Regions from separate parts of the Sphingomonas mangrovi genome, predicted to be linked through region 1. Evidence: riboswitches for the same ligand, from Rfam matches in the RefSeq annotation. Region 1 holds a riboswitch; each other region holds the start of a gene.

Region 1 (4,187 bases):
GGCGGCGTCGATGCGGTCGTGCTCGGCGATCACCACCAGTCGCGTCTCGCGGGTCTCGTCGGGGCGCCACGGGCGGTCGAACTGGGTACGCACGCGCGCGCCGACCGCCTGTACCAGCAGCCGCATCGGCTTGCCGGCGACCGCGGCATAGCCCTTGACCCGCAGGATGTCGCGGCTTGCCGCCAGCGCCTCGATCCGTTCGACCAGCGCGGCCGGATCGGCGATCTCGGCGCCCTGATAGACGAGGCTGTCGAAGTCGTCGTGCTCATGCTCCTCTTCGCCATCGTGGTGCGAGGGGCGGGCGGCGAGGTCGTTTTCCGCCGCGGCTTCGAGGCCGAGCACCACCGCCGGGTCGATGATCCCGTCGACCAGCTCGATCACCGGCAGCGGGCGCGGCGCCTCGGCGGCGATGGTCGCGCGGGCAGCGGCGATGCCCTCCGGCCCGGCGAGATCGGCCTTGGTCAGCAGCACCAGGTCGGCGCAGGCGAGCTGGTCCTCAAACACCTCCGATAAGGGCGTCTCATGGTCGATGCTAGGGTCGGCGAGGCGCTGCGCGTCGAGCGCCGCCACATCGGGGGCGAAGCGGCCGGCGGCGACCGCCTCGGCATCGGCCAGCGCGATCACCCCGTCGACGGTGATGCGCGAGCGGATCGCCGGCCAGTCGAACGCCTTGAGCAGCGGCTTGGGCAGCGCCAGCCCGGAGGTCTCGATCAGAATGTGGTCCGGGCGCGGATCGAGCGCGAGCAGCCGCTCGACCGTGGGGACGAAATCGTCGGCGACGGTGCAGCAGATGCAGCCGTTGGCGAGCTCGACGACATTCTCCTCGGGGCAGTCGGGGATGGCGCAGCCCTTCAGGATCTCCCCGTCGACGCCGAGCGTGCCGAACTCGTTGACCACTACGGCGAGCCGGCGGCCGCGCGCGTTGCGGATCAGGTGGCTGATGAGCGTGGTCTTGCCCGCGCCCAGAAAGCCGGTGACGATGGTGACGGGTGTCTTCGAAAGATCAGGCACGGTTGTTCCCCGCAGCGCCGCGGCAACGACAGCGGACGGGGCCGAACGTGCGGCCGGCAGGCGCCGACGGACGGGCGCTGTCCGACGCCCGCGACGCATGCCGATGCGGCCCCGGCCGCACAGCTTCGTCGCTCAGACGGAAGAACACCGTACCGCGACCATCCCCTGGATCGTGGCAAGAGCGACCCGTGCGCCGGCAGGTCTCCTGGCTCGCGGGTCGCCGCTCGGGGCTCAGCCTTCCCGGCGCGGGCGATGCCCGACACCAGTGGCCGCCCTCCCACCGGGAGAGCCCGTGCCCCTCGCTCGCCGCCTACAGTTGCAGGGACAGCCGCGGATTTGGGGCACAGCCCCGCACCGCATTCCCATTTCAGCCCTTCGCAGGGCACCGGCACGATCGAGAGGATCGGCAGCGCCGATCCCGCCGCAGCCTCTATCCGACTTCCCCGACGCTGCCAACATCCGCCGCAGTGGAAGCGCGCGGTCACATGGCGGCGGCGATATCCCCGGCAAGGAATGGGAATTCAAAGAAAACCTTGCAGGCCCAAAAGCATGTTTCCGGCGCAAGGCGACGGAGGGGCGCCTATTTTGCGTTTAGGCCGCAGGTCTCCGCAGGGGGTGCCGAGTCGGTGAGGGTGCCTGCATCGCGACAACGCGAGCGCGCACCCGCTGCTTGCCGCCAGCGTATCGGGCGGTGCTCATCAAGGGGGTTCCCATGCATCGTTTCCGCGTCGCCAGCCTGCTCACCGTCTCGTCGTTCGCGCTCGTGGCGCTGCCCGCCGCGGCTCAGCAGGCAAGCATCCCGGCCGAGGAGGCGCAGAACGCGCCCACCGCCGGCGCCGCGACACCCGAGGACGAGGGCAACGAGATCATCGTCACCGGCACCCGCGCCGAGGGGCGCACCCGGCTCGACAGTGCCTCGCCGGTCGACGTGCTGAGCGCGGCGAGCCTCCAGCGGCAGGGGACGACCGAGCTCGGCGCGGCGCTGGCCGCGGTGGCGCCCTCGATCGACTTCCCGCGTCCGGCGGCAAACGACGGCACCGATGCGATCCGCCCGGCGACGCTGCGCGGCCTGTCGCCCGATCAGACGCTGGTGCTGGTCAACGGCGTGCGCGGGCACACCTCGGCGCTGCTCAACACCAACGGCACCGTCGGCCGCGGCTCGGCCGCCGTCGACCTCAACACCATTCCCGTCACCGCGCTCGACCGGATCGAGGTGCTGCGCGACGGCGCCTCGGCGCAGTACGGCTCCGACGCGATCGCCGGCGTCGTCAACCTGCGGCTGCGCGAGGCCCGCGAGGGCGGCGGCGCCTCGGTGACCTACGGCTTCTACAACACGCAGGTCGACACCGCGCGCGGCAGCCGCGACGTGACCGGCGAGCCGACGGTGACCGCCTCGGCATGGCAGGGCATCGGCTTCGGCAGCGACGGCTTCCTGACGCTGTCGGGCGAATATACCAAGCGCGAGCCGACCAATCGCGCCGACTTCGACCCGCGCGTCACCCCGACCCGCATCACCGGCCGCTTCGGCGATCCGGAGGTCGACCAGTATTCGGTGTTCGCCAACGCCGGCACGTCGCTGGGCGACAGCTGGCGGCTGTACGGCTGGGCCGGCTATCAGGAGCGCGAGTCGGAGAGCGCGGCTTTCCCGCGGTTGCCGGGCGTCACCTCGGGCTACAGCAACGCCGCGTCGATCTACCTGAACGGCTTCCTGCCGCTGATCAACAGCAAGTCGCGCGACCTCAACTCCGCCCTGGGCGTGAAGGGGGAGGTCGCCGGCTGGAACGTCGACCTCAACGTCAGCTACGGACGCAACAAGATCGATTTCCGCACGCTGAACTCCGCCAACTTCTCCTATGGCACGGATACGCCGACCGACTTCTACGACGGCGCGCTCGTCTACGATCAGTGGGTTGCGGGCGTCGACGTGACGCGCAGCTTCGACGTGTTCCAGTCGCTCAACGTCGCCTTCGGCATCGAGGGCCGCCGTGAGGGGTACAAGATCGAGGCAGGCGAACGCGCGTCCTACGGCTATCCGGAAACGGGCGCGGTACCGGGCGCGGCACCCGGCGCTCAGGGCTTCGGCGGCTTCTCGCCACTGAACGAGATCGAGCGCAGCCGCCGCAACGGCAGCGTCTATGTCGACGTGGAAGCGCAGGTCACCGACAAGCTGCTGGTCGGCGTCGCCGGCCGGGCGGAGGACTATTCGGACTTCGGCTCGACCGCCACGGGTAAGCTGTCGGCACGCTACGACCTCGCCGACTGGCTGGCGCTGCGTGGCACGGCCTCGACCGGCTTCCGCGCGCCGTCGCTCCAGCAGCAGTATTTCACCCAGATCGCGCAGGTGATTCAGAACGGCGCGCCGGTCCAGACCGGCACCTATCCGTCGACCGATCCGGTTGCGGCGGCCCTCGGTGGCCTGCCGCTCGATGCGGAGAAGTCGACCAACCTCTCGGCCGGCTTCGTCGTCCGCGTCGGCGGGTTCGACCTGACCGTCGACGCCTATCGCATCCACATCCGCGACCAGATCGGTCTGTCGGAGAACCTCAGCGCCGGCACGCCGGGCACCCCCGGCTACAATCCCCAAGTCGCAGCCTTGCTGCCGACGGGCGTGCAGGCGGCGCGCTTCTTCCTCAACGGGCTGGCCTCGACCACCAAGGGGATCGACGCGGTTGCCCACTATCGGCTCCGCACCGAGGGCGCCGGCAGCTTCGACTTCACCGTCGCAGGCAACCTCAACGACGTCGACGTGACTCGCGTGCCGACCTCCACCTCGACGCTTAATCCGGCGCCGACGCTGTTCGCACGCAGCCGCATCCTGATTCTGGAGGAAGGCACGCCGCGCGAGAAGGTGACCGGCACGATCGACTGGTCGCTCGACCGGCTCGGCGCGCTCGCTCGCGTGACCTACTACGGCGACGTTACCCAGCCCGGCACGACCGAGGCGGCGGACGTCCACAGCGGCAAGCACGCGATTACCGACCTGGAGTTCCGCTATCAGGCGACCAAGGGCGCGCAGTTCGGCATCGGCGTGAACAACCTGTTCGACGTCTATCCCGACCGCACGATCGCGGCGAACAACAGCACCGGCGTGATCGGCTTCCCCTACTACTCGCCGTTCGGCTTCAACGGCCGCTATCTCTACGCGCGCGCCGGCCTGAACTGGTGATCCCGCGCCG
Region 2 (4,187 bases), on a different contig from region 1:
AAGCGCGGGACCGGATCCTCGCGCGACATGTAGTAGCGCGCGTAGAGCACGACGAGCGCGCCCATCGCCGTCACCAGCAGCGCGAACAGCCATGCCAGCCCGTCGAGGCGCAGCGTCAGGTCGAGCCCGAGCGACGGCAGCCATTCGAGGTGCCACCGCATCGTGCCGGCGTCGCCGAACCGCGTGAACAGCCACAGCAGCAGCGCGACCCCGGCGAGGGCGGCGCCTCCCGCGATCGTGGCGGACGCGGTGCGGGCGTGCGACGGCAGGAAGGCGGCGGCGAGGCTCCCGGCATAGGGGAGGCCAAGCAGGATCAAGAGCAGCCATTCCCCCTGCATCCGCTTGCGACCGTCATCCTCTGGCTTGTGAAACTTCAGCCTTTATGGTTGACTTTAGCCTCAACATGCAAGGTTCTTTGTGGTGGAATTGCTGCCCGAACAATGTCGTGCCGCCCGCGGGCTGCTCAACTGGACCCAGGCGGAGCTCGCCGGCCGCGCGGGCGTGTCGCGCAGCACCGTGCGCGACTTCGAAGGCGAGCGCCACGACCTTCATCGCTCGACCGAGGCGCTGCTGCTGCGCAGCTTCGACGACGCCGGGGTCGAGATGCTCTCCGACACCGGGGTCGGCGTCCGCCTGCGGAAGGCCGCGGCCTGAGGCGTGACAAAATGTTGCTGAGGGCGGCGGGCAGCCGTCGCAGCGAACCACCCTTCCGCTGGGACGTTTAACCGCCGGTGCGATTCGGAAGGGGACCCCGATGAACAGGCTCGATCGTCGCTCGCTTCTCGCCGGCGCCACCGGCATGGCCGGGCTCGCTGCCGCCGCGCCGGCCTTGGCGCAGGACCTCGCCGGCACCGCGCCGTTGCCGAGGAACCCGCCCGGCGGCCGCTGGCGTCCACCCGGCCGCTTCGGGATGGGCGGAACGCAGGTTGGCAGCAACCATTTCTCGACGCCGCTCGAACAGGCGCTCGGCACGCTGAAGGCGGCGTGGGATGCCGGCGTGCGCTATTTCGACACCTCGCCCTGGTACGGGCTGGGCCTGTCGGAGCGACGGTTCGGCGCCTTCTTCGACGACAAGCCGCGCGACAGCTATGTGCTCTCGACGAAGGTCGGGCGCGTGCTGGTGCCCGACGCGGCAGTTGCGGGCACCAAGGTCGGCGGGTGGAAACAGGTGCCGCCGATGCGCCACGAATACGACTATTCCGCCGCCGGTACGCGCCGATCGATCGAGCAGAGCCTCCAGCGGCTGGGCATGGCGCGCATCGACATCGTGTTCGTCCACGACCTGTCGCCCGACAACCGCGACCTCGGCGACGACTGGACCCGCCGGTTCGAGCAGGCCCGCACCGGCGCGTTCCCCGAACTGACGCGCATGCGCGAGGAGGGGCTGATCAAGGCGTGGGGGCTGGGGGTGAACACGCTCCCGCCGGCGCTGCGCGCGTTCGAGGTGGCCGATCCCGATATCATCCTCTCGGCGACGCAATATTCGCTCGCCAAACATCGCGACGCGCTTCGGCAGCTGATGCCGGTCGCGGCCAAGCGCGGCGCGTCGATCGTCGTGGGCGCGCCGCTCAACGACGGCTTCCTCGCCGGCGGCAACCGCTTCAACTACGGTCCGATCCCTGAGGATATGCGGGCCAAGCGCAGCCGCCTCGCCGCACTCGCGCAGGCGCATGGCACGGATTTGAGGACGGCGGCGCTTCACTTCGCCCTGGCGCATCCCACCGTATCGGCAATCATTCCCGGCGCGCGCTCCGCGACGCAGGTCGCCCAGAACGCCGCATCGGTCCGCACCACCGTGCCGGCAGCCTTCTGGGCGGCGTGCAAGGACGAGAAGCTGATCGAGCCGGACGCACCGGTGCCGGCCTGATCCTGGGGTTGGCCGAACACCTACCCAAGTAGAGCGCACCGGCGCTACTTGCGGAGATCGTTGTTCTTGCGTACCAGCGCGCCGTTTCGCGGACGGTTCTTCCGGGCGCGGAACGAAGATCGCGTCGGTGCCTCGAGAGAGGCTTAAAAGGGAATGCGGTGAGGGGAGTGCTTCCCGAAGCCGCGGCTGTCCCTGCAACTGTAAGCGGCGAGCGCGATGCATAGGCTCCTCTCGAGGGAGCGGCCACTGGGCCGGACGGTCGTCCGCGAGGCCTGGGAAGGCATGCATCAAGCGACGACCCGCGAGCCAGGATACCTGCCGGCGTCTGGTCGCTCTTGCTTCGGTCCAGGGGATGGCCGCGGCACGGTGAACTCCGTCTGAGCGACGAACACGCGGCAGGGGCCGCATCGGTTCGTCCGACGGGCGCCGCGGCGTCCGCCCGTAGGCGCGCGCCGACCGTTCGTGTGACGGCACGCCCCCGCCCATCGTCGAGCGACGCCGGGGGGCACAGGAATGGATTTCACTACCGCATCGCGGATCGCGCTCGCGACCGCGCTTTTCACCACCATCGCGAGCGGCGCACACGCGCAGGACGCCGGAGGCGACGACATCGTCGTCGTCGGCCAGAGCCTGGAAGAGACGCTCCCGCAGGAGCTGTCGCGCTACGGCAGCGATCTTGAGACGGTCACCGCCGAGCAGGTGCGCGACCGCGGCAGCGTCGATGTCGCCACCGCGCTGCAGGCGGTGCCGGGCCTGTACGTTATGCCCGGATCGGGCCCGTTTAGCTACGTCGACGTCGCGCTCCAGGGATCGCGCACGCAGGACGTGCTGTGGACGGTCGACGGCATCCGCATCAACAACCGGCTGTACGGCGGAACCTCCCCCAACGACACGCTGCCGGCCAGCATGATCGAGCGCGTCGAGGTGCTGAAGGGCGGCGAGAGCCTGTTCTACGGGACGCAGGCCGCGGCGGGGGTGATCAACGTCGTCACCCGCGGCTTCACCGACGCCTTCGACGGCGAGGTGGCGGGCGCCGTCGACAGCTTCGGCGGCACCGCCATCGACGGCTACGCGCGCGGCAGCATCGGCGCGCATCGCTTCGTCGCCTATGCCTCGCGCAATGAGAGCGAAGGCTACCGCCCGTACAGCGTGATGCAGCCGAGCGCGACCGACCGTCGCCGTGGCTATCGGCTGTGGTCGGTCGGCGGCAAGTACCAGATCGACGTCGCCGCCGACCTGCGCCTCAACCTCCAGTATCAGCATACCGACGCGAAGCTCGACAATCTGTCGCCGGCGCGGACCAACCGCAGCCGCAACGACCGCAACGAGGAGATCGCGAGCGCACGGCTCGACTATACCGGCAGCGACGCCGTCCAGTTCTTCCTGAAGGGCTATTTCCACGACTGGAAGACGGCCTATGTCCAGATCCGCAACCCGGTTCCCGCCGGACCGCCGATCACCGTCTATCCGGAGGGCACCTTCTGGGGCTACCAGGATTACGGCGGCAGCGCCGTGGTCAAGCTCCACCCGCATCGCGGGCTGGAATATCTGGTCGGCTACGACTTCCAGAACTTCAACGGCCGCGACGACGTGCTGCTGATCGGCAAGACCAGCGAGCAGGTCCATGCCGGCATCCTGCAGCTGCGCACCACTGACGAACTGAGCGAGCGCGCCCGGCTGAGCGCGGGGCTGCGCCACAACGAGACCGCCGGCACGAAGAAGACGATCTGGAACGTGAGCGGCCGCGCCGAGCTGACCGACACGCTGTACGTCGAAGGGACGGGGGGCACGTCGTTCGTGCTGCCGGACGCATCGTCGCTCTACGGCATCGACCCGTGTTGCGAGGTCGGCAACCCGAACCTTAAGGCCGAACAGAGCTTCGGCTTCAACCTGACGGCGGGGGGCAGCGTCGCGCTGGGCGTCGCGACGGTCGCGTGGAAGGCCGGCTACTTCCACCGCGACGTGACCGACCTGATCGACGCGACCTACGACGATCCGGCCTTCCCGAACGGCACCTACGTCAACGTCGACGACAAGGTGCGGGTGCGCGGTGCCGAGGCCCAGCTCGACGCGGCGCTCGGTCGCGACTGGCACGTCAACGCCAGCTACACCTATTCACGCGTCCGTAACGAAGGCGCAACGACGCAGCGCGACCGCTCGCCGGCGCAGTTCGCCAAGGGGGCGATCGTCTATGCCCCCGTCGAGCGGCGGTTCGGCGCCAATGTGGCGGTCAGCTGGATCGGCGACGTCTATTCCTCGCCCTCTGGCTTCGCGCGGCAGAACTACGGCAACTACGCGCTGGTCGACCTCGGGGCGCACG
Region 3 (4,187 bases), on a different contig from region 1:
GGCCGGTGACCGTCGAGGGGCTGCTGCGGCTCAGTGAACCCGGCGGCGGGTTCCTCCGCAGCAACGACCCCGCGAGTGGCCGTTGGTACTCGCGGGACGTCGCCGCGCTTGCGGCCACGCACGGCGTCGCACGCCCGGCGCCCTATTTCGTCGACGCCAGCGGTCCGCGGCAGGGATGGCCGCGCGGCGGGCTGACCATCGTGCGGTTCCGCAACAACCATCTGAGCTATGCCCTGACGTGGTTCGGGCTCGCGGCCGGGCTGGTGGTGATGGTGATCGTCGCCCGGCGCCGCGGAAGCGCAGCGGGCGAGGGCGCATGACGCGCAGCCTCGCCTTTCCGTCTCGCGCGGATGCCGGCTCGCGCAACCAGCGGCTGCTCGCGCAGCTGCGCTGGATCGCAGTCGGCGGCCAGCTCGCGGCGATCCTGACGGTGCACTACGGCTTCGGCGTGCGGCTGCCGCTGGTGCCGATGCTCGGCACGCTCGCGGTGCTGGTGGCGCTCAACCTGATCGCGCTGCTGCGCGGCTGGGGGCGGGCGAGCAACCTCCAGGTATTCGCCGCGCTGCTGGTCGACGTCGCCGCGCTCACCGTGCAGCTTTACCTCGCGGGCGGATCGACCAACCCGTTCGTCACGCTCTACCTGTTGCAGGTGGTGATCGGCGCGGTGCTGCTGTCGGCGTGGTCGAGCTGGACGCTCGTTGCGATCACCAGCGCCGCCTTCGCCGGGCTCGCGGTGGCGCATCGGCCGCTGCCGTTGCCGGCGGTGCTGGTCAGCGATCTGTCGCCGGCGTTTGTGGTGGCGAACTGGTTCAACTTCACGCTGGCCGCGATCCTGCTGGTCGCATTCGTCACGCGGATGGCGCGCAACCTGCGCGATCGCGATGCGCATCTCGCGGCGATCCGGCAGCGCGCGGCAGAGGAGGATCACATCGTCCGCATGGGGCTGCTCGCGAGCGGCGCCGCGCACGAGCTCGGCACGCCGCTCGCCTCGCTGTCGGTGGCGCTGGGCGACTGGCGGCAGGAACCGGCGATCGCCGCCAGCCCGCGGCTCGCCGCCGAGATCGACGAGATGCGCGAGGAAATCGCGCGCTGCAAGAAGATCCTGGGCGGCGTGCTGTTCGCCGCCGGCGAGGTGACGGGCGAGGCGCCGGTGCGCACCAGCCTGCACCGCTTTCTGGAGGGGGTCGTCGCCGACTGGGGCCGTGCCGCGCCGATCCCGCTGACGCTGCAGAACCGGCTCGATCCGGACCGGCCGATCGTCGCCGACCGCGCACTCGCCCAGGCGCTCACCAACCTGTTCGACAATGCGGTCGAGGCGGGCGCGCAGGCGATCACCCTGGTGGCGGTGATGGACGGCCCTATATTGATCCTGGCGGTGCGCGACGACGGCCGCGGCTTTCGCGAGGATCTGCTCGCCACCGTGGGCCAGCCGTATCGCACCAGCAAGCAGAGCGGCGGACTGGGGCTGTTCCTGGCGACGAACGTGCTGCGGACACTGGGCGGAACGCTGGCGGCGCAGAACCGCGCGGCCGGGGGTGCGGAGGTGGTGCTGTCGCTGCCGATCGCCTCGCTGGCGCTGGAGGAGAGCGAATGACCGACCGCAGGCTGCTGATCGTCGAGGACGACGCCGTCTTCGCGCGTACGCTCGCGCGGTCGTTCGAGCGGCGGGGCTATCGCTGCGAGATGATCGCCGAGCTTGAGCATCTGCCCGACGTCGTCGCCGCCTTCGCGCCCGAGTTCGCGGTGGTCGACCTGCGGCTGGGCGGCGGCTCCGGCCTTGCCTGCGTCCAGCAGCTCCACGCCGCCGATCCGACGATGCGGATCGTGGTGCTGACCGGCTTCGCGAGCATCGCCACCGCGGTCGAGGCGATCAAGCTGGGCGCCACCAACTATCTGACCAAACCGTCGCACACCGACGAGATCGAGGCGGCGTTCGACCGGCCGCAGGGCGATGCGGAGGTGGAGGTCTCGGCGACCCCGACCTCGATCAAGACGGTGGAGTGGGAGCACATCCATCAGACGCTCGCCGCCAGCGACTTCAACGTGTCGGAGGCGGCGCGCCGGCTGGGCATGCACCGCCGTACGCTGGCTCGAAAGCTGGAGAAGCGGCACCTCTCCTAGGGGCCATCCCGCGCTTGACCCGGGGGGCAACGGCGCCGACTGCGCGTGCAGCAACCGCGGAGGACGATGTTGGAGCAGGATCAGGACGAACGCCACAACGCCAAGATGCGCAAGGTGCAGCTCGCGCGGCAGGCGATGATGGCGACCAAGACGATCGAGAAGGGGCTGCTGATCGTCTACACCGGCCCCGGCAAGGGCAAGACCACCGCCGCCTTCGGCATGGCGATGCGCGCGATCGGCCACGGGATGAAGGTCGGGATCGTCCAGTTCGTGAAGGGCGCGATGGACACCGGCGAGAAGGCGGTGTTCGATGCGCTGTCCGACCATCTCGAGTTCCGCCGCATGGGCGAGGGGTTCACCTGGGACACGCAGGACCGCGCGCGCGACATCGCCGTCGCGCGCACCGCCTGGGACGAGGTGCGGCGGATGCTCGCCGATCCGAGCTACGACATGGTGATCGCCGACGAGCTCAACATCGTGCTGCGCTACGATTATCTGCCGGTCGACGAGGTGCTGGCCGCCGCCGCCGCGCGCGGGCCGATGCAGCACTTCGTCGTCACCGGGCGCAATGCGCCGCAGCCGCTGGTCGACACCGCCGATCTGGTCACCGAGATGACGCAGGTGAAACACCCGTTCCGCAGCGGGGTGAAGGCGCAGGCTGGCATCGAGTTTTGACCTGCCGCAATAGTGCCGGGGTGGTCGCGCCGCGCGATTGACCGGGTGCGGCGGCGGGTCTACCCCGCGGCCTGCGACAGGTTCCCCGGCGACGGGGTGAAAAGGGAACGGGAAAACCCCGGCTGCCCCTGCAACTGTATTCGGCGAGCCACCGCGCCACACGCCATTGGGGTATGCCCTGAGAAGGCGGCGCGGACCGGCACAGACCCGCAAGCCAGGAGACCTGCCTGCCGCAGTCGTCCTTCGATCGGCCAGGGTGCGCCGGGCGGACGGGGTCACCCCGAGCGACGACATCGCCAGCCCGCGTGCCTGCGGGGGCGGGGACGCGCGTCCTCTTCCCTGCTGTGGCGGGCGCTGCATGTTGAAGGGGGTTGCCCATGATCCGTATTCTCGCGCCGTTGCCGCTTCTACCGTTGCCGCTGCTGCTGTCCGTTCCCGCGCTCGGGCAGGAGGCGCCGGCGCCCGATGCCGCCGCGGAACCGACGTCCGACGCCATCGTCGTCACCGCCACCCGCACGCCCATCGCGGCCGATCGCGTCGCCGCTTCGGTGACCGTGCTCGACAAGGCGGCGATCGACCGCGCGCAGGACCTGAGCGTCGCCGACCTGCTGGTGCGTACGCCGGGCGTCACCCTGTCGCGCAACGGCGGCTACGGCACCGCCACCTCGCTGCGCATCCGCGGGGCGGAGACCGACCAGACGGTGGTGGTGATCGACGGCGTCAAGCTCAACGATCCGTCCGCGACCGGCGGCGGCTACAACTTCGCCAACCTCTTGGTGGGCGACGCCTCGCGGATCGAGGTGCTGCGCGGCGCCCAGTCGATCCTGTGGGGCAGCCAGGCGATCGGCGGCGTCGTCAACGTCGTCACGCCGCTGCCGGAAGGGCCGCTGGAGGGCAGCTTCGACGTGGAGGCCGGATCGCGCGACACGGTCAGCGCGCGTGCGGCGCTCGGCGGCCGCACCGGGCCGCTCGCCTGGCGGATCGGCGGCCAGAGCTTCGTCACCGACGGCATCTCCGCGGTCGCGCCGGACTTCGGCGGGCGCGAGCGCGATGGCTACCACAACCGTAGCCTGCAGGGGCGCGCGCTGCTCGATCTCGCCACCGGCGTCAGCGCGGAAGTGCGCGGCTATTACTCGACCGGCCGGGTCGAAATCGACGGCTTCGCCGGCGACAGCCTCGACTATTCCGACAATCGCGAGTTCGTCGGCTATGCCGGGTTGAACGTCGCGCTGCTCGACGGCCGGCTGCGCAACCGCTTCGGCTATGGCTACACCGACACCGACCGCGACAGCTACGCGCGCGAACCGGTGCGGACCAAGACCTTCGATGCGGCCGGGCGCAACCGCCGGTTCGAATATCAGGGCAGCTTCGCCATCGCGACCGGCTGGGAC

What was found. Region 1 has a riboswitch for cobalamin ahead of cobW (cobalamin biosynthesis protein CobW). Riboswitches for the same ligand answer to the same signal wherever they lie in the genome.
Region 2: it holds a riboswitch for cobalamin, as region 1 does, so the genes downstream of both, ACBY01_RS04225 (TonB-dependent receptor plug domain-containing protein) here and cobW (cobalamin biosynthesis protein CobW) in region 1, are expected to answer to the same signal.
Region 3: it holds a riboswitch for cobalamin, as region 1 does, so the genes downstream of both, ACBY01_RS12865 (TonB-dependent receptor plug domain-containing protein) here and cobW (cobalamin biosynthesis protein CobW) in region 1, are expected to answer to the same signal.

What each region holds. Positions count from the first base shown of each region.
Region 1 covers NZ_JBIUCZ010000006.1:27,620-31,806, reverse strand. Annotated here, with positions in the region: gene cobW (cobalamin biosynthesis protein CobW) at 1-1,011, opposite strand, end outside; cobalamin riboswitch at 1,190-1,416, opposite strand; gene ACBY01_RS04810 (TonB-dependent receptor plug domain-containing protein) at 1,724-4,177, shown strand.
Region 2 covers NZ_JBIUCZ010000005.1:33,462-37,648, forward strand. Annotated here, with positions in the region: gene ACBY01_RS04210 (monovalent cation/H+ antiporter subunit A) at 1-317, opposite strand, end outside; gene ACBY01_RS04215 (helix-turn-helix transcriptional regulator) at 421-654, shown strand; gene ACBY01_RS04220 (aldo/keto reductase) at 755-1,867, shown strand; cobalamin riboswitch at 1,976-2,204, shown strand; gene ACBY01_RS04225 (TonB-dependent receptor plug domain-containing protein) at 2,381-4,187, shown strand, end outside.
Region 3 covers NZ_JBIUCZ010000027.1:25,960-30,146, forward strand. Annotated here, with positions in the region: gene ACBY01_RS12845 (SURF1 family protein) at 1-320, shown strand, start outside; gene ACBY01_RS12850 (ATP-binding protein) at 317-1,594, shown strand; gene ACBY01_RS12855 (response regulator transcription factor) at 1,591-2,121, shown strand; gene cobO (cob(I)yrinic acid a,c-diamide adenosyltransferase) at 2,188-2,796, shown strand; cobalamin riboswitch at 2,858-3,041, shown strand; gene ACBY01_RS12865 (TonB-dependent receptor plug domain-containing protein) at 3,174-4,187, shown strand, end outside.